DNA from 2 places in the Saccharopolyspora hattusasensis genome. Region 2 is predicted to be linked to the other one. Evidence: riboswitches for the same ligand, from Rfam matches in the RefSeq annotation. Region 2 holds a riboswitch; the other holds the start of a gene.

Region 1 (11,478 bases), 700 kb from region 2:
TGCTGGACCAGGACGGCGCCTACGACGACGAGGAAGACCAGCACGAGTCACGGGAGCTGCACTACACCGTTGCCCGGGACGGGATGACCGTCGTCAAAGCCCGCCTCGACCGCGAGACCGGCGCGAAGTTCGCAGCGCTGATGCAGCCGCTGGCCGCTCCCCGTCCGGAGGTGGAGGGGGAGAAGGACCCGCGCACGGTGGGGCAGCGCAACGCCGACGGGTTCGCCGCGATCCTGGACCTGGCGCTGGATCATGACAGGGTTCCGCGCACGGGTGGGCAGCGCCCGCACCTGACGATCTCTATCGATTTCGAGGATTTGAAGAAGGGGCTCGGGTTCGTCGCCGCCGAGACCGGTATGCCCGGGACCCTCAACACCGAACGGGCCATCACCGCCGAGAACGCCCGACGGATCGCCTGCGATGCCGAGGTGTTGCCGATGGTCCTCGACGGGGACGGGCTCCCGCTGGACGTGGGCCGGGCGAAGCGGACCGCGCCCGCCCATCTGCGCGCGGCGTTGCTGCAGCGGGACGGGGTGTGCGCGTTCCCGGGGTGCGACCGGCCGCCGGGAACCCCGGAAGCACATCACCTCGCCCACTGGGCCGACGGTGGAGCCACCGAGCTGGGCAACATGGTGATGCTCTGCGGTCACCACCACCGGACCCTGCACAACCAGCGATGGGAAATCACCATGCGCGGTGGGCGACCCGCGTTCATCCCACCACCCACAGTGGACCCCAAACGAACACCACGACCAGGTGGCAGAGCGCTACCCGCCCAGCACCGCGAATACCTCCGGGACCTCATCCCCGCACCACGGGGCCCGGCGGGCGATTCGTGACGCTCAGATTGGGGTGGTGGCGCGTTGGGTTCATGCGACTCCAGGCCATGACCCGGTTCGTCAACTGCGCGTGACTTCGCTCCGCGGCTGCTTGTTGCGCGCGGCCAGGTAGCCGATCACCAACGCGATCGCGAGCACGGGTGTGATGTACAGCGCGATGCGCGTTTCGGCGTCGAAGGCCAGCAGGACCACGACGAACGCGAGGAAGGCCAGCACCACGTAGTTCGAGTACGGTGCGAGCGGCATCCGGAACGGTGCGGCCTGGAGTTCGCCGCGGGCGACCTTGCGCCGGTAGCCCAGGTGCGCGATCAAGATCATCGCCCAGGTGAAGATGGCACCGGCGGTGCTGGCGCTGGTGATGTAGGTGAACGCCTGCTCCGGCACGAAGTAGTTGAGCACCACGCCGATCAGCATCGCGCCGAACGTGACGCCGATGGCCCGTGAGGGCACCGCCCGGCCGCTGAGCACCCCCACCGAGCGCGGCGCCTGGCTGTCCTCGGACAGCGTGCGCAGCATCCGCGCGGTGGAGTAGATGCCGCTGTTGCACGACGACAGCGCCGCGGTGGTGACCACGAAGTTGATCACACCGGCCGCCGCCGGGATACCGATCAGGGTGAACGCTTGCACGAACGGGCTACCGCTGGTCGGGAACTGGAACCACGGGACCAGCGCGGTCAGCGCGGTTAGCGCGCCCACGTAGAAGATCAGGATCCGCCACATCACCGAGTTGATCGCCCGCGGCAGCACCTTTTGCGGGTTCTTGCTCTCGCTGGCGGTCTGGCCGACCATCTCGACGCCGACGAAGGCGAACATGACGATCTGGAACGCCAGCAGCGACGAGGCCATGCCGTTGGGGAACAGCCCGCCGTGGGACCAAATGTTGCTCAGCGCCGCGGTGTCGCCAAGGTCGCTGAAGCCGAACACCAGGATCGCCGCGGCCAGCACGATCAGCCCGATGATGGCCAGCACCTTGATGAGGGCGAACCAGAACTCGAACTCGCCGAAGAGCTTCACCGCGATCAGGTTCACCCCGCTGAGCACGATCAGTGCTCCCAGCGCGGGGATCCACTGCGGGATCGTCGGGAACCAGAACTGGAAGTACTTGCCGACAGCGGTGATCTCGGCCATGCCGGTGACGATCCACACCAGCCAGTAGCCCCAGCCGACCGCGAACTTCGCCCACGGGCCGACGAATTCGCCCGCGTACTCCGCGAACGACCCGCTGACCGGTCGGTACATCAACAGCTCGCCGAGCGCCCGCATCACGAAGAAGATCATCAGCCCGGCGATGGCGTAGATCAGGATCAGGCCGGGGCCGACCTGGTGCAGGGCCTTGCCTGAACCGAGGAACAGGCCGACCCCGATCGCCCCGCCGATCGCGATCATGTTGATGTGCCGGGAACTCAGATCCTTCCGGTACTCCTCGGCCACTGGTTGGCTCATCGAAGTGGACCCCTTACTCGCCAGCGTGTTTCGCCGAAACTGCGCAGATAATCCGGCATCCGGCGAGGGCCCGCAAGGGGGGTTGAACCAGTTGGAATACGGCCTTTTCCCGTTCCATCATGGTCCACTTAGGATCGAAAACAGGAAGAACGCCGCTTTTCGGTCATCGTGGCCGAAATGCGGCGTTCTTCTCCTGGCAAAGCTTTCCGATCAGAGGTTCGGGTAGAGGGGGTGTTTGGCGGCGAGGGCTTCGACGCGGGCCCGGAGCTTGCCGCTGGCGGCTTCGTCGAAGCCGGGCTTGAGTGCCTCGGCGATGATGTCGGCGACCTCGGTGAAGTCGTCCTTGCCGAAGCCGCGGGTGGCCAGGGCCGGGGTGCCGATGCGCAGGCCGGAGGTCACCATCGGCGGCCGCGGGTCGTTGGGCACCGCGTTGCGGTTGACCGTGATGCCGATCTCGTGCAGCCGGTCCTCGGCCTGCTTGCCGTCCAGCTCGGAGTCGCGCAGGTCCACCAGCACCAGGTGCACGTCGGTGCCGCCGGAGACCAGCTGCACACCGGCCTTGGCGGCGTCGTCGGCCAGCAGCCGCTCGGCCAGGATCTGCGCGCCCTCCACGGTGCGGCGCTGCCGGTCGGCGAACTCCTCATCGGCGGCGATCTTGAACGCCACCGCCTTGCCGGCGATCACGTGCTCCAGCGGCCCGCCCTGCTGGCCGGGGAACACCGCCGAGTTGAACTTCTTGGTGAACTCCGAGTCCGAGGACAGGATCACGCCACCGCGCGGGCCGCCCAGGGTCTTGTGCGTGGTGGTGGTGACGACGTGCGCGTGCGGCACCGGGTTCGGGTGCAGCCCGGCGGCAACCAGACCGGCGAAGTGCGCCATGTCGACCATCAGGTACGCGCCGACCTCGTCGGCGATCTCGCGGAACCGCTTGAAGTCCAGCTGCCGCGGGTACGCCGACCAGCCGGCGATGATCAGCTGCGGCTTGTTCTCCCGCGCCAGCCGGGCGACCTCGTCCATGTCCACGCGGTGGTCGTCGGCGCGCACGTGGTAGGGCACCACGTTGTAGAGCTTGCCGGAGAAGTTGATCCGCATGCCGTGCGTGAGGTGACCGCCGTGGGCCAGGTCCAGGCCCATGATCGTGTCGCCGGGCTTGAGCAGCGCAAACATCGCCGCCGCGTTGGCCTGCGCCCCGGAGTGCGGCTGCACGTTGGCGTAGGAGGCCCCGAAGAGCTCCTTGACGCGGTCGATGGCCAACTGCTCGACGACGTCGACGTGCTCGCAGCCACCGTAGTAGCGGCGCCCCGGGTAGCCCTCGGCGTACTTGTTGGTCAGCACCGAGCCCTGCGCCTCCAGGACCGCCTGCGGTGCGAAGTTCTCCGAAGCGATCATCTCCAGCGTGGTCTGCTGGCGGTTGAGCTCGGCGCCGACCGCCGCCGCCACCTCGGGATCCACCGCGGCCAGCTGGTCATTGAACAGGTCCGGTGTCGACATGGTGTTGCCTCCTGGTTCGATCTCGTCAGGCATTGCGGCGGTAGAACGGCAGCTCGACGACCTGCACCGCGACGTTGTTGCCGCGGATGTCGACCTGCAGTTGGGTGCCGGGTTCGCTGTGGTCGCGGTCGACGTAGGCCATGCCGATCGGGTGGCCGAGGGTCGGCGACGGGGCACCGCTGGTCACGACGCCGATCTCGGCGCCGTCGGCGTCCAGCACGCGGTAGCCGTGCCGGGGCGCCCGGCGCTGGTCGGTGCTCAGCCCGACCAGTGTGCGCTCGGTGGGCTTCTCCGCGGCGGCGGCCAGCGCGTCCTTGCCGACGAAGTCGCCGGGCTTGTCCAGCTTGACCACCCGGCCGAGGCTGGCTTGGAAGGGCGTGAGGTCGGCGGACAGCTCGTTGCCGTACAGCGGCATGCCCGCCTCCAGCCGCAGCGTGTCGCGGCAGGACAACCCGGCGGGCTGCAGGCCGTGCTGCGCGCCGGACTCGGTCAGCGCCTGCCAGACGGCCTCCGCGTCGCCGGGCGCGGTGAACAGCTCGAAGCCGTCCTCGCCGGTGTAGCCGGTACGCGCCAGCAGCACGTCCTTGCCTGCGACCTGGCTGCGGTAGCCCGCGTAGTACTTGACCTCGGCGAGGTCGGTGTCGGTCAGCGGGGCGAGGATGGCGACCGCGTTCGGGCCCTGCACGGCGATCAGCGCGTAGTCGTCGGAGACGTCCTGGTGCTCGGCGTCGAAGCCGCCGAGCCGCTCGGCCAGTTCGGCGGAGACCACGGCGGCGTTCGCCGCGTTGGCCACGACCAGGAACTCCTGCTCGCCGAGCCGGTAGACGATCAGGTCGTCCAGCACGCCGCCGGTGGCGTTGCAGATCATCGTGTAGCGGGCGCGGCCGGGCTTGATCGCGGAGGCGTTCGCGACCAACGCGTAGTCCAGCGCCTCGGCGGCCTGCGGGCCGCTGATCCGGATCTCACCCATGTGGGTTAGGTCGAACAGGCCGGCGCTGTTGCGCACCGCGTTGTGCTCGGCGGTGTCGCCGGAGTAGCGCAGCGGCATCCGCCAACCGGCGAACTCGGTGAATGTCGCCCCGAGGGCTTCGTGTACTCGGTGCAAGGGCGTCTGTCGTGGCGACGACATGGTGCGACTCCTCCTGGTGGGCGCCGGTCGGCAGTCGAGGGCCGGTCAGCTCACTGCGCCCAACCTTATCGGGGACACCTCGACCCCGACCTGCGCGGGCTTGCGCTGGTCGGGCGGTCTCCCCGGAGTCATTGGCCTGAGAGTTTCGCCACCCCGCGAGGGGCGGCTTGCACCGTGGGCGAGAAGCGCGTTGCTCCTGCTTTTCTCCGTGTTCGCCTGGTGCCGTGCGGTGCCGGTGCCTGAGAGTTTGCTGGGGAGTATTGCTCCTTCGGCGCTCCGGTCTCCCGAGGTTGCTCGGGGGCCGGAGTCTCTCCCGCACGACGTCATCGGCGCGGTATTCGGTTGTGCGAACGCCGACGCTACGAACTGAACGTGACCCAGTCAACCGGGCGGGTAGGACCGGGCCGTCGGGGCGTCGGAAGGCGCCGTGACGGCGGCGCGCGCGGTGCGTGCCGCGTTTGCGCGGTTGTCGCCGGACGAACTGATCGACATGCTCTCCGAGGAGTTCCCCTGGGTGGCCCTGCTGCCGTCCGGTGAACGCTCCGAGTTCTCCCTGGACTTCGCTCAAACCTTCCGTGCTTCCGCGGAACTCGGCTCTTGGGCTCCACTCACTCTGTTTCCGGGCTCGTTTTGCGCAGCGGTGCGGGATACGCCACGTCGGGGCTGTCCTCGCGAGAAGACCTCTGCCCGTTTTGTCGGTAGCCTGGTGACAGCCGTGACTCCGAACCGCCGGGAGCGACGATGTCTCTGTTCAAGAAGGTCGCCGACTTCGCCAGCAGCCCGCAGGGCCGCAAGGTGATCGACCAGGCCAAGAAGTACGCCACCGACCCGAAGAACAAGGAGAAGATCGACCAGGTCAAGAACAAGTTCTTCGGCAAGGGCGGCAAGGGCCACTGACCGAAAACCCCGACGAAGGCCCCCGGTGCCCGCTAGAACCCAAGAACCCCAGGCGCCGGGGGTCTTCTCGTGCCCCAAGGGCATGTGGTATCAGCGGATACCACGCGATACCATGCCGGAATGGCCACGACTCTGCGGCTTAACGACGACGACAACGCGAAGCTCCGCGATGTAGCCGAGCGAGAGGGCCGGTCGATGCACGAGATCGCGGTGGCAGCGCTGCGCGAGTACTTTGCCCGCCACGAGGAGTTCCGGGCGAACCAGGTGCGCCGATTCCTCGCGGAAGATGCTGAGCTGCTGGAGTTGCTGTCCCGGTGACGCACTAGTGGTGGGCAGCGCGTACGTCGCCGGGACGTTCGACACTAAGGCCGCTGAGCTGCTCTACGTCGCCGGGCTGATCGCCCGCGGGCACCCCGTGATCACCGTGGACCTGTCCACCGCGGGTGGGAGTTCCGACGCCGACGTGTCGGCCGCCGAGGTCGCCGCGCACCACCCGGACGGGGCCGACGCGGTGTTCACCGGCGAGCGGGGATCGGCCGTCACCGCGATGGCCGCGGCGTTCGAGCGGTTCCTGGTCGCGCAGGACGTCGACGGGGTCATCGGGCTCGGCGGCTCGGGCGGCACCGCGCTGATCACGCCCGCGATGCGCGCGCTGCCGGTCGGCGTGCCCAAGGTCATGGTGTCCACAGTGGCCTCCGGCGACGTTTCGCCCTACGTGGACGCCACCGACATCGCGATGTTCCCGTCGGTCACCGATGTCGCCGGGCTGAACCGGATTTCCCGCCAGGTATTGGGAAACGCCGCGCACGCGCTGCTGGGCGCGGTGACCCACCCGTTGCCAGCGGCCGAGGACAAGCCCGCCGTCGCGCTGTCCATGTTCGGCGTCACCACGCCGTGCGTGACCGCGGTAGCCGAGCAGTTGGCCGCCGACCACGACCCGCTGGTGTTCCACGCGACCGGAACCGGCGGTCGGGCCATGGAGAAGCTCGTCGACGACGGCCTGGTGCGCGCCGTCCTGGACATCACCACCACCGAGGTCTGCGACCTGATCGCCGGCGGCGTGATGAGCGCGGGGGAGCAGCGCCTGGACGCCATCGCCCGGACCAGAGTGCCCTACGTCGGCTCGTGCGGCGCCCTGGACATGGTGAACTTCGGCGCGCTGGAAACCGTTCCGCCGCAGTACCGGGACCGCAACCTGTACGTGCACAACCCGCAGGTCACGCTGATGCGCACGTCCGCAGGGGAGTGCCGCCGGATCGCGGAGTTCATCGCAGGCAAGCTCAACGCCTGCGACGGCCCGGTGCGGTTCCTGCTCCCGGCCGGCGGAGTGTCCATGTTGGACTCACCGGGGCAGCCTTTCTGCGATCCCGGCGCGGACGCGGTCCTCTTCGAGACGCTGGAGAGCCGGGTGCGGCAGACCGCCGACCGGCGCGTCGAGCGGGTGCCGCACAACATCAACAATCCGGAGTTCGCCGCCGCGCTGGTCGCGGCGTTCCGGGAGATCACCGGATCCGCCGAGCGAACCAGGCAGGAGGCACGATGAGCCGATTCGACCGCGCCGGACTGATGCGCCGGTTCCGCGCCAAGGCCGAGCGCGGTGAGCCGATCGTCGGCGGCGGCGCGGGCACCGGCCTGTCCGCCAAGTGCGAAGAGGCCGGCGGCATCGACCTGATCGTCATCTACAACTCGGGCCGCTACCGGATGGCCGGGCGCGGTTCGCTGGCCGGGCTGCTGGCCTACGGAAACGCCAACGACGTCGTGGTGGAGATGGCCCGCGAGGTGCTGCCGGTGGTGCGGCACACCCCGGTGCTGGCCGGCGTCAACGGCACCGACCCGTTCATGCTGCGCGACCGGTTCCTCCGCGAGCTGCGCGACCTCGGGTTCGCCGGGATCCAGAACTTCCCGACCGTCGGGCTCATCGACGGCACCTTCCGGGCGAACCTGGAGGAGACCGGAATGGGCTACGGCCTGGAGGTCGAACTCGTCGCCGCCGCGCGCGAAGCCGACCTGCTGACCACTCCGTACGTGTTCTCCAGCGCCGACGCCCGGGCGATGACCGAGGCCGGCGCCGACATCATCGTGTGCCACCTGGGGCTGACGACCGGCGGCGCGATCGGCGCCGGGACCGCAAAGTCGCTGGACGACTGCGTGGCGCTGATCGACGAGTGGTCGCAGGCGGCGACCGAGGTCCGCGAGGACGTGCTGGTGCTCTGCCACGGCGGGCCGGTCTCGATGCCGGAAGACGCCTCGTACGTGCTTTCGCGGACCAAGCGTTGCCACGGGTTCTACGGTGCGAGCAGCATGGAGCGGTTGCCCACCGAACAAGCACTGACCGAACAGGCCAAGGCGTTCAAGAAACTCAGGTTCTGAGGAGGCAAGCGGTGGCGAAGTCCTACACGAGCGCGGTCATCGAGGTGTCGGCCGAGCAGGTCTGGCAGGCGGTGCGCGACTTCAACGGGTTGCCGACGTGGCACCCGGCGATCGAGCGAAGCGAGATCGAGGGCGGGGGCGCGGCCGACGCGGTGGGGTGCGTCCGGCACCTGATACTCGCCGACGGCGGGGCGGTCCGGGAGCGGCTGGTGGCGCTGGACGACACCGAGCGCAGCTACGCCTACGAATTCGTGGAAAGCCCGTTCCCGGTGCGCAGCTACCGCTCCACCATCCGGATCGCGCCGATCACCGACACCGGGCACAGCTTCGTCGAGTGGTATTCGCACTGGGACGCCGATGCCGCCGACGAGGAGAAGATGGACAAGACCTTCGCCAAGGGCGTTTACCGAACCGGGCTGAACGGACTTCGGGAACATCTGGGCGGTTAATCCGGCCGGGATGGGCGTGAACCGGAGCGAATCCGGTGGCGGTTAGAGTCCGCGCGTGCCAAGCAGCGTTAATCCTTCCGCCGCAAATGCAGCTAACGCAGCAGACACCGTCACCATCACGGGTGGTTCCGGTTTCGTCGGCAGAGCAGTGGTTCGCGCCTTCCTGGAGCGCGGCACCCGGGTGACAATCGTGGACACCCAGGCCCCGCCCGCCGAACTGCGCAGTGACCTGGTGACCCACGTCGAAGGCGACCTGCGGGACGCCGCGGTCCGGGAGGCCGCGGTCTCGGCGGACTCGGCCGGGATCATCCACCTGGCGGCGATCACCTCGGTGCTGCGCTCGGTGGACCAGCCCGCCGAGACTTATGCCAACAACGTCGCGGTCACCCAGGAACTCCTCGAACTGGCTCGCGCCCGCGGCGTCCGCCGGTTCGTGCTGGCCTCCACCAACGCGGTGGTCGGCGACATCGGCCGCGGCACGATCTCCGAGGCGCTGCCGCTGCGCCCGCTCACGCCCTACGGCGCCACCAAGGCGGCGTGCGAGATGCTGCTCTCCGGCTACGCCGGCGCTTACGGGCTGGCCACCTGCGCGCTGCGCTTCACCAACATCTACGGGCCCGGCATGGGCCACAAGGACAGCTTCATCCCGAGGCTGATGCGCGCCGCGCTGGCGGGCCGCGGCGTCGAGGTCTACGGCGACGGCTCGCAGTCCCGCGACTTCGTGCACATCGACGACGTGGTGCAGGGCGTCCTCGCCGCGTGGGACAAGCAGTACACCGGCACCGCGATCATCGGCCGCGGGCGGTCGATCTCCGTGCTGGAGCTCATCGACGCGGTCCGCGCGGCCACCGGCGAACCCGTGCCGGTCAACCACGTGCCGGCCAAGAACGGCGAGATGCCCGCGGTGATCGTGGACGTGGCCAAGGCGCAGCGCGAACTCGGCTACGCCCCGAACGTCGAGCTCACCGAGGGGTTGCGCACCGTTTGGGCGGACTTCCGCGGGGCGCGATGAGCACCGCGCTCACGCGCGTCCTCCGCCGGCACTGGCTGCTGGCGCTGCTGCTGCTCGCCGGACTGGCCCTGCGGATCGTGGTGCAGCTGGCTTACCGGCCCGCGCTGCTCTACATCGACTCGTTCCGTTACCTCGACGACGTCGGCGCGTTCTTCCCCGGCGGCATCAACCCGATCGGCTATGAGCTCTTCCTGTGGCCGCTGCTGGCGGTGGGCAGCCTGACCAGCGTGGCGGCGGTGCAGCACCTGCTGGGCCTCGGGCTCGGCGCCGGGATCTACGCGCTGCTGCGTCGTTTCGAGGTCCGGGCCTGGATCGCGGCGCTGGCCGCCGCGCCCGGCCCCAAGCTCGCCGCGCTGGCCGGGATCGTGCTGGCCGCGGCGGTGGTGGTGCGCGTCGTGGGCGTGACGCTGGTGGTTCCGGCGGCCGTGTTCGTGCTGCTGGCCACCGGTTGGCGGCCGCGTGACGGCCAACTCGGTGGCCCTGGAGCAGCCGCAGTACCAGTCCGCCGAGCTGCTGGTCGGCGTCCTCAGCCGCGGTTACCGGGTGCGGGAGCAGCCGATGCGGATGCTGGCGCGCACCGCCGGTGTCAGTAAGAAGGGCAACAACTTCCGCTATGGCTACCGCTTCGCGCGGGTGGTGCTCGAAACCTGGTGGCGGGAACGCCGGGCGGTGAACACCAACCGGTCGACGAGGAAGAACTTGACCACGAACATCACCGCGTAAGTACCGAGGAAAGCGCCCCAGACCACGGCGACCTGCGCCGCCCGGGCCTCCGGGAACAGCGCGTGGGCGAGCACTTCTGCGTTGTGCGTGGCCAGCGCGGCGAGCAGTGCGGTGCCCACCGAGATCGCGCCGTAGCGCAGGATCTCGCCGCGCAGCGCGGCCCGGCCGCCGCCGCCCCAGGTCCGCCGGTTCAGCACGAAGTTCGGAATCGCACCGGCCAGCCAGGCCAGCACGGTGGCCGGCACCGGTGTGGCGCCGAGCGAGTACGACAGCAGGAAAACGAGCTGGCTGATTCCGGTGGCCACCGCGGAAGCGGCCGCGAAACGGCTGAGCAACCGCCAATAGCGGCGCCGAGCGCTGGTGCTCTCGGTGGCCCTTGTCGCCATGCCGTCTCCGTTCGGGATGTCGCGGTTTGCTCCCGACGCACCATACAGAGTCCGGTCTCAGCGAATTCTCAGTGTTAGGAAAGGAAAAGGGGAGCCCGCCGAGAAATGGTCGCGGGATGAGACCATGCCGGATGTTTGTATCCAATGGGTGAATACAGGGGGAGTGAAGGCGTGCGAATCCTCGTCCTTGGAGGAGACGGCTACCTCGGATGGCCGACCGCTGTGCACTTGTCCGACTGCGGCCACGATGTCGCCGTCGCCGACAACTACGCCCGCCGGGGCTACGACCACGAGCTCGGCGTGGACAGCCTGGTGCCGATCGAGCCGATGCAGGTCCGCCTGGACGCCTGGCGGGAGGTCTCCGGCAAGTCGATCAAGTGCTACTACGGCGACCTGGTCGACGGCGAGTTCACCGCGGAGATGATCGCCGGCTTCCGGCCCGACGCGATCGTGCATTTCGCCGAGCAGCGGGCCGCGCCGTACTCGATGATCGACCGCCGGCACGCGGTGTACACCCAGCAGAACAACGTGATCGGCAACCTCAACGTGCTGTTCGCGATCCAGCAGGTCGACCCGGACATCCACCTGGTCAAGCTCGGCACGATGGGCGAGTACGGGACGCCGAACATCGACATCGAGGAAGGCTGGCTGGAGGTCACCCACAACGGGCGGACCGACCGCATGCTGTACCCGAAGAAGCCGGGCTCGTTCTACCACCTGAGCAAGGTGCACGACAGCC
Region 2 (11,478 bases):
TAGCCATTTATATATCGTTCGACACAGAAAATCGAGGGCTTCATGACGGGCTTGGACGGCAAGGTCGCGCTGGTCACCGGTGGTGCCCGCGGCATAGGTGCGGCAGTCGCCGAGCGACTGGCCGCGGACGGTGCCGACGTCGCGATCACGTACAACACCTCGGCCGACCGGGCCAACGACGTGGTCGGCAAGATCAAGGGAGCCGGCCGACGCGGCGCGGCGTTCGCGGCCCCGGCCACCGACGCAGCGGCCGTGACCAGCGCCGTCGAGCAGACGGTCGCGGAGTTCGGCCGGCTGGACATCCTGGTCAACAACGCCGGGATCTTCCCGTGGGCGACCATCGACGAACTGACGCTGGAGCAGTTCGACGAGACGGTCGGCATCCACGTGCGGGCGGTGTTCGTGGCGGTGCAGGCCACCGTCAAACACCTGCCCGAGGGCGGCCGGATCATCAGCATCGGCAGCAACCTCGCCGACCGGACTCCCGGCCCCGGCCTGAGCCTGTACTCGCTGAGCAAGTCGGCGCTGACCGGCTTCACCAGGGGCCTCGCCCGCGACCTCGGTCCGCGCGGCATCACGGTCAACCTGGTGAACCCGGGCTCCACCGACACCGAGATGAACCCGGCCGACGGCGAGGAGGCGGACGCCGAGCGCGCCCTGACCGCCCTCGGCCGCTACAACGCCCCGGCCGACATCGCGGCGGCGGTCGCGTACCTGGCCGGCGAGGGCGGTCGCAACATCACCGGCACCGGCATCCTCGTCGACGCCGGCGCCAACGCCTGACGGCGGCGTGCGTTCACCTTCTGGAACAAGGGAAGCAGCAATGGCTTGGGTCATCCTCGTCGTAGCGGGCCTGCTGGAGATCGTCTGGTCGTTGGCGTTGAAGCACGCCGAAGGCCTGACCCGGGTGTGGCCGGCGGTGCTGGGCATCGCCGTCGCCATGATCAGCCTCGGCATGCTTTCGGTGGCGCTGAAGGAGCTGCCGGTCGGCAGCGCCTACGCGATCTGGGTCGGCATCGGCACCGTCGGCGTCGCTGCAGTGGGGATGGTCTTCCTGAGCGAACCCATGACGGTGTCCAGGCTGGCTTTCCTCGGGCTGATCGTGGTCGGCATAGCCGGACTCAAGTTCGTGGAAGGCTGATCGCGAAGACCGTGAGAACTCGCTTTGCTTAGCGGTGCAGGTGGCGTCCCCCCTGCGGGAATTACAGACGCCGCCTGGCCTCCGGGAGCCCCGGCTTACGTATGACCAATACGCGGCTTCGCGGACTGGCCTCGCCAAGAACCCCGACGGGGTGGGCACAGTCTGAGAACCCGCGGCGGTGCAAGTTGCTTAGTTGCGCTAAGCGGCTTCGCCGTTTCAAAGGCAAGAACCCGCCCTGTCGCAGGCATGCTGCCTACAGCAAATCGACCACTGCAGACACTTAAATTCTCCGCTCCCCTACAGGAGATGCCGCCTCGCCCAGCGCGAGGCGGCATCGTCGCTTCGCTGCTCCCGAGAACACGTGATGTCGCGGCGGGGGTGGCCAAGCATCCTGGGATCCGGCTGCCGCCAGGAGAGCCAGACGACGGCATCGGCTGGAGGAGCGGGAAATGGCTGAGCACAAGAGGTAACTGGACACATCGCGGTGATCGGCGCCGGGGTACTCGGGCTGTCCACCACGGACGGCCTGCTGCGGCGCGGCGCCGACGTGCAGTGCTTCGACGGCAGGCGCGCCCCGGGTCGGGGCAATCCGGCGGGCGATGATCGAGACGCTGGCCGGCTCGGTCGGCGACCACATCGTCGCCAACGACATCCACAGCCTGCTGGTGCTGGACAACGGCACGGTCGAGTTCCAGAAGGCCGATGCGATCTACCACGCGCGGCACGTCGTGCTCTGCGCCGGCGTCGACACGCCGCGCCTGGTCGCCCGCCTCGGCTGGGACGACGAAGGCCGGTGACAGGAAGGTTCCCATCCTCACGAACCCGGGCCGGCCTGGTCGCCCGCCTCGGCTGGGACGACGAAGGCCGGTGACAGGAAGGTTCCCATCCTCACGAACCCGGGCCGAGTCGTGACAGGAAAGTTCCCATGCTCCCGCGGCAGAGCTCTCCGGCGGCCCGGCGGTGACAGGAAGGTTCCCATCCTCGCACCAACGGGCACGCCGATGCCGACGGCAGAAGGACTCCACCGCTGGCATCTGGACACGTTCACCGCACACCAGGTGACAGGAAAGTTCCCATGCTCACGTGGCAGAGCTCTCCGGCGGATGGTGGCAGGAAGGTTCCCGTGCTCGCGCTGGTCGCGCGGCAGGGTCAGCATTCGATGACGTTGACGGCGAGGCCGCCGCGGGCCGTCTCCTTGTACTTGACCTTCATGTCCCGGCCGGTCTCCCGCATCGTCTTGATCACCTTGTCCAGCGAAACGAAATGGCTGCCGTCGCCGCGCAACGCCATCCGCGCAGCCGTGATCGCCTTCACCGACGCGACCGCGTTGCGCTCGATGCACGGAATCTGCACCAACCCACCGATCGGGTCGCAGGTCAACCCGAGGTTGTGCTCCATCGCGATCTCCGCGGCGTTCTCCACCTGTCTCGGCGTTCCACCCAGCACCTCAGCGAGACCGGCAGCAGCCATCGAACACGCGGAACCCACCTCGCCCTGACAACCGACCTCCGCACCCGAAATCGACGCGTTCTCCTTGAACAACACGCCGACCGCACCCGCCGCCAGCAGGAACCGCACGACACCAGCATCATCCACGCCGGGCGCGAACCGCGTGTAGTAATGCAGGACCGCAGGAACGATCCCGGCCGCACCGTTGGTCGGCGCGGTCACCACCCGCCCACCAGCCGCGTTCTCCTCGTTGACCGCGAGCGCGAACAGCGTGACCCACTCCAGCGGATCGTCGCGCTCGGTCAACGAAGCCGCCAGCTCCGCCGCCCGACGACGGACCTTCAGCCCACCGGGCAGCTCACCGGAGTTGCGGCAGCCGTTGTCAACGCATTCACGCATGACCTGCCAGATACCGAGCAACTCCTTGTGCACGGCATCCTCACCACGCCAGGACAACTCGTTCGCCAGCATCACACCGCTGATCGGCAGCCCTGACTCCTCGGTCCGCGCGAGCAGTTCCACACCCGTGCGGAACGGGTACCGCACCGCGGTCTCGTCCGGTTTGATCCGATCAGTGCCGGTAGCGTCCTCGTCGACGACGAAGCCACCGCCCACCGAGTAGAACACCGCGCTGTCCAGCTCGGCATCATCGGCACCGAACGCGGCGAAGCGCATCCCGTTGGGATGCAACGGCAACGACTTGCGCCGGTGCATGACCAAGTCACGGTCCACGATGAACCGGATCTCCTGCACCCCATCCAAACGCAACCGGCCGGACTCACGGATCTCGGTGACCCGGCCCTCCACCGCCGCCGGATCAACAGTCTCCGGACTGTGCCCCTCCAAACCCAGCAGCACAGCTTTCGGACTACCGTGCCCATGCCCGGTCGCACCCAACGACCCGAACAACTCCGCCTTGATCCGCTCGACCTGCGGCAACCGGCCCGCGCTGTGCAACCGCTGCACGAACAACCGCGCCGCGCGCATCGGACCAACCGTGTGCGAACTGGACGGCCCAATACCCACCGAAAACAGGTCGAAGACGCTGATCGCCATTGACCGCCTCCTACCTCGCTTGGCCCGTTACTCCGCGATCAGCTCGGCGTACTGCTCAGCGGTGAGCAGCGAACCGGTGCTGGTCGGGCGCACTTCGAGCAGCCATCCGTCGCCGAACGGCTCCGCGTTGAGCAGCGCCGGGTCGTCCACGACGGACTCGTTGAGCGCCACGACTTCGCCGGTCACCGGGGCGAACAGGTCACTGACGGACTTTGTGGACTCCAGTTCCCCGCAGGCCTGGCCCGCTTCGATCTTGTCGCCCACCTCGGGAAGCTGCACGTAGACGATGTCGCCGAGCGCGTCCGCGGCGTGCTGGGTGATGCCGATGCGGACCAGCTCGTCGCGGTCCTCGATCCACTCGTGCTCTTCGGAATAACGCAGGTGCGCAGGCAGGGACATGTCGGGAGGCTCCAAGGCAGTCGGGGGGCACTCGTGCCCGTGGTGGCTGGGCCTCCCCCTCTGTTGCGGAACCTGAGAGCTTCGCCGCGGGCCTCGCGGCTTGCACCGTGGGTGGAGCGTCGATGAGACGCACGCTTTCCAGAGTTGCCTCGCCCGAACGGTCATGGGTGCCTGAGAGTTTGTGGGGAGTCTTGCTCCTTCGGCGCCCTGGGGGCTCGGCGTGAGCTCGCAGGGTCTCTCCCGCACGGGGTCGAGGGCCGGTATGCGATTGTCGGTGTGCTCAGCAACGATAAACGGGCCAGTCCTGGTGTCAATGCCCTCCCCCACAACGCACGGAGGCGGCCCGAGGTATTCAGGAGGCCGGTGATGCTGGACATCCGGGCACTGGTCGAGCGGGTCGGCCCCACACTGCTGCGGACCGTGGTCGCCCCGGAACCGATCGTGTGCGTCGGGGACGTCGTCATCGCCGAACCCGATCAGCCGCCGACGGCGGCGGGCGGCGACCTCGTGTTGGGCGTGGCCATCCCGGACCGCGAGCACGCGGTGGCGTTGACGAGGGATTGCGGCGCGAAGGGTGCCGCGGCGGTGCTTCTCAAACCGCCGATTTCGGCGGACGACGCGGTGGCCGCGGCAGCCCGGGACGCCGGGGTGGCGCTGGTCGAGGTCCGCCCTGGCACGGCGTGGGCGCAGTTGGTGTGGCTGATCCGTGCCGCGCTGGCCGGGACCGAGATCGAGGAGGCCGACGCGTCCAGCACCGGGGTCGGGGACCTGTTCCGGCTCGCCGACGCGGTGGCGGACGTGGTGGACGCGCCGGTCACCATCGAGGACGCGCGCTCCCAGGTCCTGGCCTACTCCGCCCGGCAGGACCTCACCGACCCGGCGCGGATCTCGACGATCATGGGCCGGCGGCAGCCCGACGACGTGCTCGCCAAGTTCCGCGCCCGCGGCACGTTCCGCCAGCTCAGCAAGGGCAGTTCGGCGATCTTCGTGCCCGCCCAGCAGGACGGCACCCTGCCCCGGCTGGTGGTGCCGATCCGGATGGGCGGTGAACTGCTCGGCTCGATGTGGGCTGTGGTCCCCGGCGAGGTTTCCGAAGAACGCTCCACCGCGTTCGCCGACACCGCACCGCTGGTCGCGCTGCAACTGCTGCGGTGGCGTGCGGTGGCGGACGCGGAGCGCCGCCGATCCGCCGAGCAGGTGCGGCTGCTGCTGGAGGGCGGCGAAGGCTGGCGGGCGGCAGCGAACGAGCTAGCGGTGCCCGCCGAAGCGCACCGGGTCGTCGCCATCGAAATGCCCCCGTCCGCCAGCCCCGCGGAAGGGCACCGGTTGGCGATGTGGGAATGGATCACGCGCGGAATCGGGCGGCGCCCGCTGGTCACCGAGATCGGCACCATGCTCTACGCGCTGGTGCCAGACCGGGGGCGCGCGGGCGGCTGGCCGGATCTGCGGGCAGCGCTCACGTCCCACGACGTTTCGCCGCGCCCGCTGATCGCGGTGGGCACCGCGGTGGCGGTCGCCGAGCTGCCCCAGTCGCGGTCGCAAGCCGAGGAGCTGATCAGCTTGCTGCGCACCGGCCAACTGCAGCAACGGGTGGCGGTGTACGAGGAGAACTGGCATCTGCTGGTGCTCAGCCGGATGGCCGGTGCGGCGACCGACGCCGGTATCGGTGCCCTCGGCCCGCTACCGGTGCTGCGCGAGCACGACCGAACGCAGGGCACCGAATACCTGGCCACGCTCCACGCGTGGCTGCGCCACCCCGGCGATCCCCGGCAGGCGAGCCGCGAGTTGCGCGTGCACCCGAACACTTTCCGGTACCGGATGAAGCGGCTCACCCAACTCGTGGAAGTCGACCTCGAAGACCCCAACGTCCGCTCCGCGCTGTTCGCGCAGCTGCTCGCCGACCGATGGGCGCAGCACGGCTGACAGCAAGGGAACCTTCCTGTCACCCAAGGCCAAGCGAGCTCGCCCAGGGCTCGAACAAGGGAACCTTCCTGTCACAGCCGGGCGGCAGAGCCCCTCGGTGACGTGCGCAAGGGAACCTTCCTGTCATTCGTGGCAGGACGGTTCCCTTGCTTTCGCCGGGCTGCCGGTCGGTTGCGAGGAAGGGAACCTTCCTGCCATGTCCGCCGTCCGTGCCCCCGTCCGTGCCCCCGTCCGCGCGCTGGATCGGCGCTCCACGGGCTTTGTGCTGCGAGCACAAAGCGCGCGGGGCAATCTCATTCGGCGGGAATGATGCGCCCCCCGCAGTGGCAGCGGATTGTTGTGCGCAACAGGAGACGAAAGGATTCCGCCGTGAAGATCGCAGTGCCGCGCGAGATCAAGAACAACGAGTACCGGGTCGCGATCACACCTGCGGGCGTGCACGAGCTGACCACCCGCGGCCACGACGTTTTCGTGGAGACGAACGCCGGCGCGGGCTCTTCGATCCCCGACGAGGACTACCTCGCGGCCGGCGCGAAGGTGCTGCCCACCGCCGAGGAGGTGTGGGCGGAAGGCCAGCTGGTACTCAAGGTCAAGGAGCCGATCGCCGAGGAGTACCCGCGGCTGCGCCGGGACCAGGTCTTGTTCACCTATCTGCACCTGGCGGCTTCCGCCGAGCTGACCGACGCGATGCTGAAGTCCGGGGTCACCGGTATCGCCTACGAGACGGTGCAGACCGCCAACGGCAGCCTGCCGCTGCTGGCGCCGATGAGCGAGGTCGCCGGGCGTCTCGCCCCGCAGGTCGGCGCCTATTCGCTGATGCGCCCCAGCGGTGGCCGCGGCGTGCTGCCGGGCGGTGTTCCCGGCGTGCACCCGGCGCGGGTCGTGGTGATCGGCGGTGGCGTCGCTGGCCTCAACGCCGCGCGCGTCGCGATGGGCATGGGTGCTGATGTCGAGCTGCTCGACACCAATGTCGACAAGCTCCGCGAGATCGACCGCGACTTCCACGGCCAAATCCGCACCGTGACGTCCAACCGGTACTCGGTGGAGCAGGCGGTGCGGGCCGCGGACCTGGTCATCGGTGCCGTGCTGATCCCGGGTGCGAAGGCGCCGAAGCTGGTGTCCAACCACCTGGTGTCTGAGATGAAGCAGGGCAGCGTGCTGGTGGACATCGCCATCGATCAGGGCGGCTGCTTCGCCGACTCTCACCCGACCACGCACGACGACCCGACGTACCGGGTGCACAACTCGGTGTTCTACTGCGTGGCCAACATGCCGGGCGCGGTGCCGAACACGTCGACGCACGCGCTCACCAACGTCACGCTGCCGTACGTGCTGCGCATCGCCGACCAGGGCTGGCAGCAGGCCTGCCGCGCGGACGCCGCGCTGGCCGGTGGCCTCAACACCCACGACGGCAAGCTGGTCAACGAGCCGGTCGCCGAGGCGCACGGCCTCACCAGCACCCCGCTCAGCAGCGTCCTGGGCTGATCGCACTGGGAGCAAGGGAACCTTCCTGCCACGAATGGCAGGAAGGTTCCCTTGCTCCCAACAGCTTCGAATGCCCGCTGGCTTGGAAGTCGTCGCAACAGGATCCGGGACACCGTTCAGTCGCACGAACAGACTCAGACCACCGAAAGAGTGACGGGCTCAAACAGCCGAACGGGGCGGCCCGCTCAACCAGCCTGGGGGTCACCGGGAGCAGGCCGCCACCGTCAGTGTAGGCCACGATCGCCCATTTGCCGACGACGCGGGCCGCCGCATGGCCGCCAATTTCAAGCCGAACCGATAACCACTCGACGGGGTGAGCATCCAGTGGTGTCCGTACAGGCGTGCGCCCCGACTGCCGACGTCACCCAATGGAGTCGGCGGGGCACCCGTTCCCGCGATCCCTGTCGGCAGCACCGACGCACTCGAAAACGACGGTGGGAGACGACGTGACAGACGCGCGTTGCGAAGAGCTGTCCTCGATCGGCTCGACCTCACAACCGCGGACGACACCCCCGAAGTGCTGCTGCCCCTCGCCCGCACCCAGCTCTACCTGCTCACCTCCTACCTGCTCACCTCCGCGCCCTGCTCGACGAACACGATCCGGACGAGGCCGGCAGGTGCCGTTCCTGCCAGGGCGCGCCGCGCAGCCGACCGTGGCCGTGCACCGTGTGGCTGACGGCGCACCGGCAGCATCATCGATGATCATTGCGGGCAGCCCGCGCACGCCTGCGGCACCGGTCTGGAAACGCTGCGACGGAATCTGCGGCGCAGGTCGGAGGATTGACACGAAGGACGTCGAAGTCATCCCCGACCCGATCGTCTCCTCGACAGGTCCCGGGCCCGAGCGATTGGGACACCAACGAGTTCATCCGCCCCGGCATGACCACCTCGCACCCACCCCCACGCCGCCGCCGCTCACTCCTATGACGATCGGCCACCTCGAAACGGGTTAGGCAGGGTCTACCGGGCGTCCGTGATCGACCGGTCCATCCGCTGGCCTGAGGGCTCCTCGCCCCCACCGGATCCGCCGCGGGCCGCTGATAACAACCTGGGAAAACTAAGGCTCCGCGCCTGAGCACACGTCGTTGTCCGGCAGGATGGTCACCGACGGCTGAACGGGTGACGGATGGAGGGACGCGTGCACGACGGCAGTGGCCGGCTCATTGTGCAGGGACTCAGCAAGAGCTTCGGCCCGGTCAACGCGGTGCAGGACCTGGACTTCACGGTGCGGCCCGGCTCGGTGACCGGGTTCCTGGGGCCCAACGGGTCGGGCAAGACGACCACGTTGCGGATGCTCCTCGGCCTGGTCACGCCGACTGCGGGCACGGCCACGATCAATGGCCTGCCGTTCCACCAGCTGCCGAACCCGGCGACCGTGGTCGGAGCCGTGCTGGACGCGCAGAGCTTCCACCCGGGCCGCACCGCGCGCCAGCACCTTCGGTGCTACGCCGCCGCGATGAAGGTACCGGACGCGCAGGTGGACCGGGCTCTCGAACTCGTCGGGCTGAGCGCCGCCGCGAAGCGCAAGGCGGGCACGTTCTCGCTGGGCATGCGGCAGCGGCTGGCGTTGGCCACCGCGCTGCTCGGCGACCCGCAGGTGCTGGTGCTGGACGAGCCGGCCAACGGGCTGGACCCGGAGGGCATCGCCTGGCTGCGGAACTTCCTGAAGGCCTTCGCCGCGAGCGGTCGAACGGTGCTGATGTCCAGCCACTTCCTACGGGAGATCGAACACACCGTGGACCAGCTGGTGATCATCAGCCGCGGGCGCTGCGTCTTCGACGGCCACCTCGATCAGCTCCGCGCCGCGCAACGCTCCCGGGCGCTCGTGCAGGCCGCCGACCCCAGCAAGCTCGTCGACAAGCTGCAGGAAGCGGGGTACAGCATCGAATACCTCCCGGACGGCCGGATCGCCGTGACCGGCTCCGACTCCCGCGCGGTCGCGGACCTCGCGCTGGAGGCCGGGGTCGCGCTGTACGGGATGCAGGACGAGCGGATCGGCCTGGAGCAGCTGTTCTTCCAGCTCACCAACGGCCAGTACAACGGCGTCCAGCAGCACGGCGCGCAGTGGTCTGCCCCGAGCGGCCAAGGATTCGGGGGGAATGCCTGATGAGCGGGCTCGTCAAGGCGGAGTTCCGCAAGATCTTCAGCACCAGCCTGTGGTGGGCGCTGCTCATCCCGGTGGCGCTGCTCGGTTTCGGCGCGGGCTGGTTGGGCAGCTCCATCGTCGCGCTCATCGACGCGGTGGAGCAGTTCGACCGGGCGGTGCCTCTCGGGCTGCTTTCGGTGTCGATGTCGACGAACTTCAGCACGATCTTCGCGGCGCTCTTCGGCGCGATGGCCTTTGCCGGCGAGTTCCGGAACAAGAGCATCACCACGACCTATCTCACAAGTAACCCGCGTAGTGCGGTGCTGGTGGCGAAGCTGATCGCCTGCTCGGGCGTCGGTCTCCTCTACGGCCTCGCGAATGTGCTCTTCGCGAGCGTCGGGGGCTTGGTGGGCGCGGGCCGGGACTTCGGCGGTTTCGGCAGCCTGGGCGACTGGCTCAGCGTCGGCGCGGCGGCGGTGCTCGCGATGGTGCTGTGGACGCTGCTAGGCGTGGGCTTCGGCGCGCTGGTCGCGAACGCTGTGCTCGCGATCATCGTGCCGCTGGTCTACAAGTTCATGGTCGAGTTCATCCTCTCGCTGAGCTTGATCGAATCCCCCGCCGCCGGTATCAGCCCCTACTTGCCCGGGACGGCGGGGAACGGCATCGTCGCGAACCTCGCGGTGCCGCTGTTCGTCACCGCGGTGGCGGGACCCGACGAGCCGAACACACCGCGGGCGGCCTTCGAGTTCCTGCACCTCTTTTTCGGCGGCAGCTACGGCCACCCGTGGTGGGCGAGCCTGCTCACCTTCCTCGGATACGCCGCCGTATTAATCGCCGGTGGCTGGCTGGTCAGCCGCCGACGCGACATCAGCTGAGGCGGACGACGTGAGCATGGGAACCTTCCTGCCATCGCCCAGCCATCGGAGAGGTCCAGCGACGTGAGCACGGGAACCTTCCTGCCACTCCGGGCACTGGCCACGCCTGGCGTTGCGAGGAAGGGAACCTTCCTGTCACTCCGGCCTTCGGCCACCTCGTGATGTGAGCAAGGGAACCTTCCTGTCAATCCCGGCGCCGGTCGCGGCTGCTGTGGTGACAGGAAGGTTCCCTTGCTCTAACCGCCTCTCCGTTTGGCGGGGGTCACAGAACGTTCGGCCGGTCTGCATGGTCGGTAGGGCGGCATAACCTGGCGGGTGTGAGCGACTCCGGTAATCCCCGTCCGTCTTCCGGTGGTTGGATCCGTCGCCTCTTCGCCGCCTGCCGTCGGCACCCCGTTGCTCTGACGTTGGCGATGGGCGCGTCCGTAACGGCTGTCGGGTTGGAGGCTTTGGTTCCGCTGCTGACCAAGGCCGCGGTGGATGATGCCGTCGCGCACAGCACCGACCGCTTGTTGTGGATCGTGATCGCGCTCCTCGCGCTCGGCGTGTTCCGCTTCGCGTCGGCGTTCGTCCGCCGCTACAGCGCCGGGCGGCTCGCCCTCGACGTCCAGCACGACCTGCGCCGCGCGGTGTTCGCGGCGATGCAGCGGCTGGACGGCGGGAAGCAGGATGCGCTGCGCACCGGGCAGGTCGTGTCCCGCTCCATCAGCGATCTGCAAATGGTGAACTCGCTGCTGTCGATGCTGCCGCTGGCGGCCGGAGCCGCGGTGCTCGCGCTTTTCGCGATCGTGGTGATGTTGTGGTTGTCGCCGATGCTCACGGTGGTGTCGCTGGTCGTGGCGCCGCTGATCGCGGTGGTTTCGGCGCGCAGCAAGAAGAGCCTGTTCCCGGCGACCTGGTCGGCGCAGCAGCGGGCCGCGGACATCGCGCAGCACGTCGAGGAAACCGTCACGGGTGTCCGGGTCGTTAAGGGCTTCGGCCAGGAAGACCGCGAGGTCGGGCGGCTGGAGCGCCGTGCTCGTCGGCTGTTCGGCGAGCGGCTGCGCGCGGCCCGGATGACTTCC

Evidence for each region. Region 2 has a riboswitch for glycine ahead of gcvH (glycine cleavage system protein GcvH). Riboswitches for the same ligand answer to the same signal wherever they lie in the genome.
Region 1: it holds a riboswitch for glycine, as region 2 does, so the genes downstream of both, gcvT (glycine cleavage system aminomethyltransferase GcvT) here and gcvH (glycine cleavage system protein GcvH) in region 2, are expected to answer to the same signal.

What each region holds. Positions count from the first base shown of each region.
Region 1 covers NZ_JBPCDC010000001.1:2,395,449-2,406,926, reverse strand. The annotation lists gene ACRXBZ_RS10570 (HNH endonuclease signature motif containing protein) at 1-839, shown strand, start outside; gene ACRXBZ_RS10565 (amino acid permease) at 900-2,282, opposite strand; gene glyA (serine hydroxymethyltransferase) at 2,493-3,773, opposite strand; gene gcvT (glycine cleavage system aminomethyltransferase GcvT) at 3,799-4,902, opposite strand; glycine riboswitch at 5,018-5,119, opposite strand; glycine riboswitch at 5,120-5,228, opposite strand; gene ACRXBZ_RS10550 (hypothetical protein) at 5,644-5,799, shown strand; gene ACRXBZ_RS10545 (ribbon-helix-helix domain-containing protein) at 5,920-6,117, shown strand; gene ACRXBZ_RS10540 (Tm-1-like ATP-binding domain-containing protein) at 6,128-7,342, shown strand; gene ACRXBZ_RS10535 (phosphoenolpyruvate hydrolase family protein) at 7,339-8,169, shown strand; gene ACRXBZ_RS10530 (SRPBCC family protein) at 8,181-8,618, shown strand; gene ACRXBZ_RS10525 (NAD-dependent epimerase/dehydratase family protein) at 8,674-9,630, shown strand; gene ACRXBZ_RS10520 (hypothetical protein) at 9,627-10,223, shown strand; gene ACRXBZ_RS10515 (GtrA family protein) at 10,248-10,739, opposite strand; gene ACRXBZ_RS10510 (NAD-dependent epimerase/dehydratase family protein) at 10,911-11,478, shown strand, end outside.
Region 2 covers NZ_JBPCDC010000001.1:3,100,363-3,111,840, forward strand. The annotation lists gene ACRXBZ_RS14045 (SDR family NAD(P)-dependent oxidoreductase) at 43-783, shown strand; gene ACRXBZ_RS14050 (DMT family transporter) at 824-1,141, shown strand; gene ACRXBZ_RS14055 (hypothetical protein) at 1,741-1,938, shown strand; gene ACRXBZ_RS14060 (L-serine ammonia-lyase) at 2,291-3,646, opposite strand; gene gcvH (glycine cleavage system protein GcvH) at 3,674-4,045, opposite strand; glycine riboswitch at 4,096-4,193, opposite strand; glycine riboswitch at 4,194-4,298, opposite strand; gene ACRXBZ_RS14070 (PucR family transcriptional regulator) at 4,412-5,968, shown strand; gene ald (alanine dehydrogenase) at 6,338-7,453, shown strand; gene ACRXBZ_RS14080 (hypothetical protein) at 7,914-8,129, shown strand; gene ACRXBZ_RS14085 (ABC transporter ATP-binding protein) at 8,592-9,560, shown strand; gene ACRXBZ_RS14090 (ABC transporter permease) at 9,560-10,414, shown strand; gene ACRXBZ_RS14095 (ABC transporter ATP-binding protein) at 10,828-11,478, shown strand, end outside.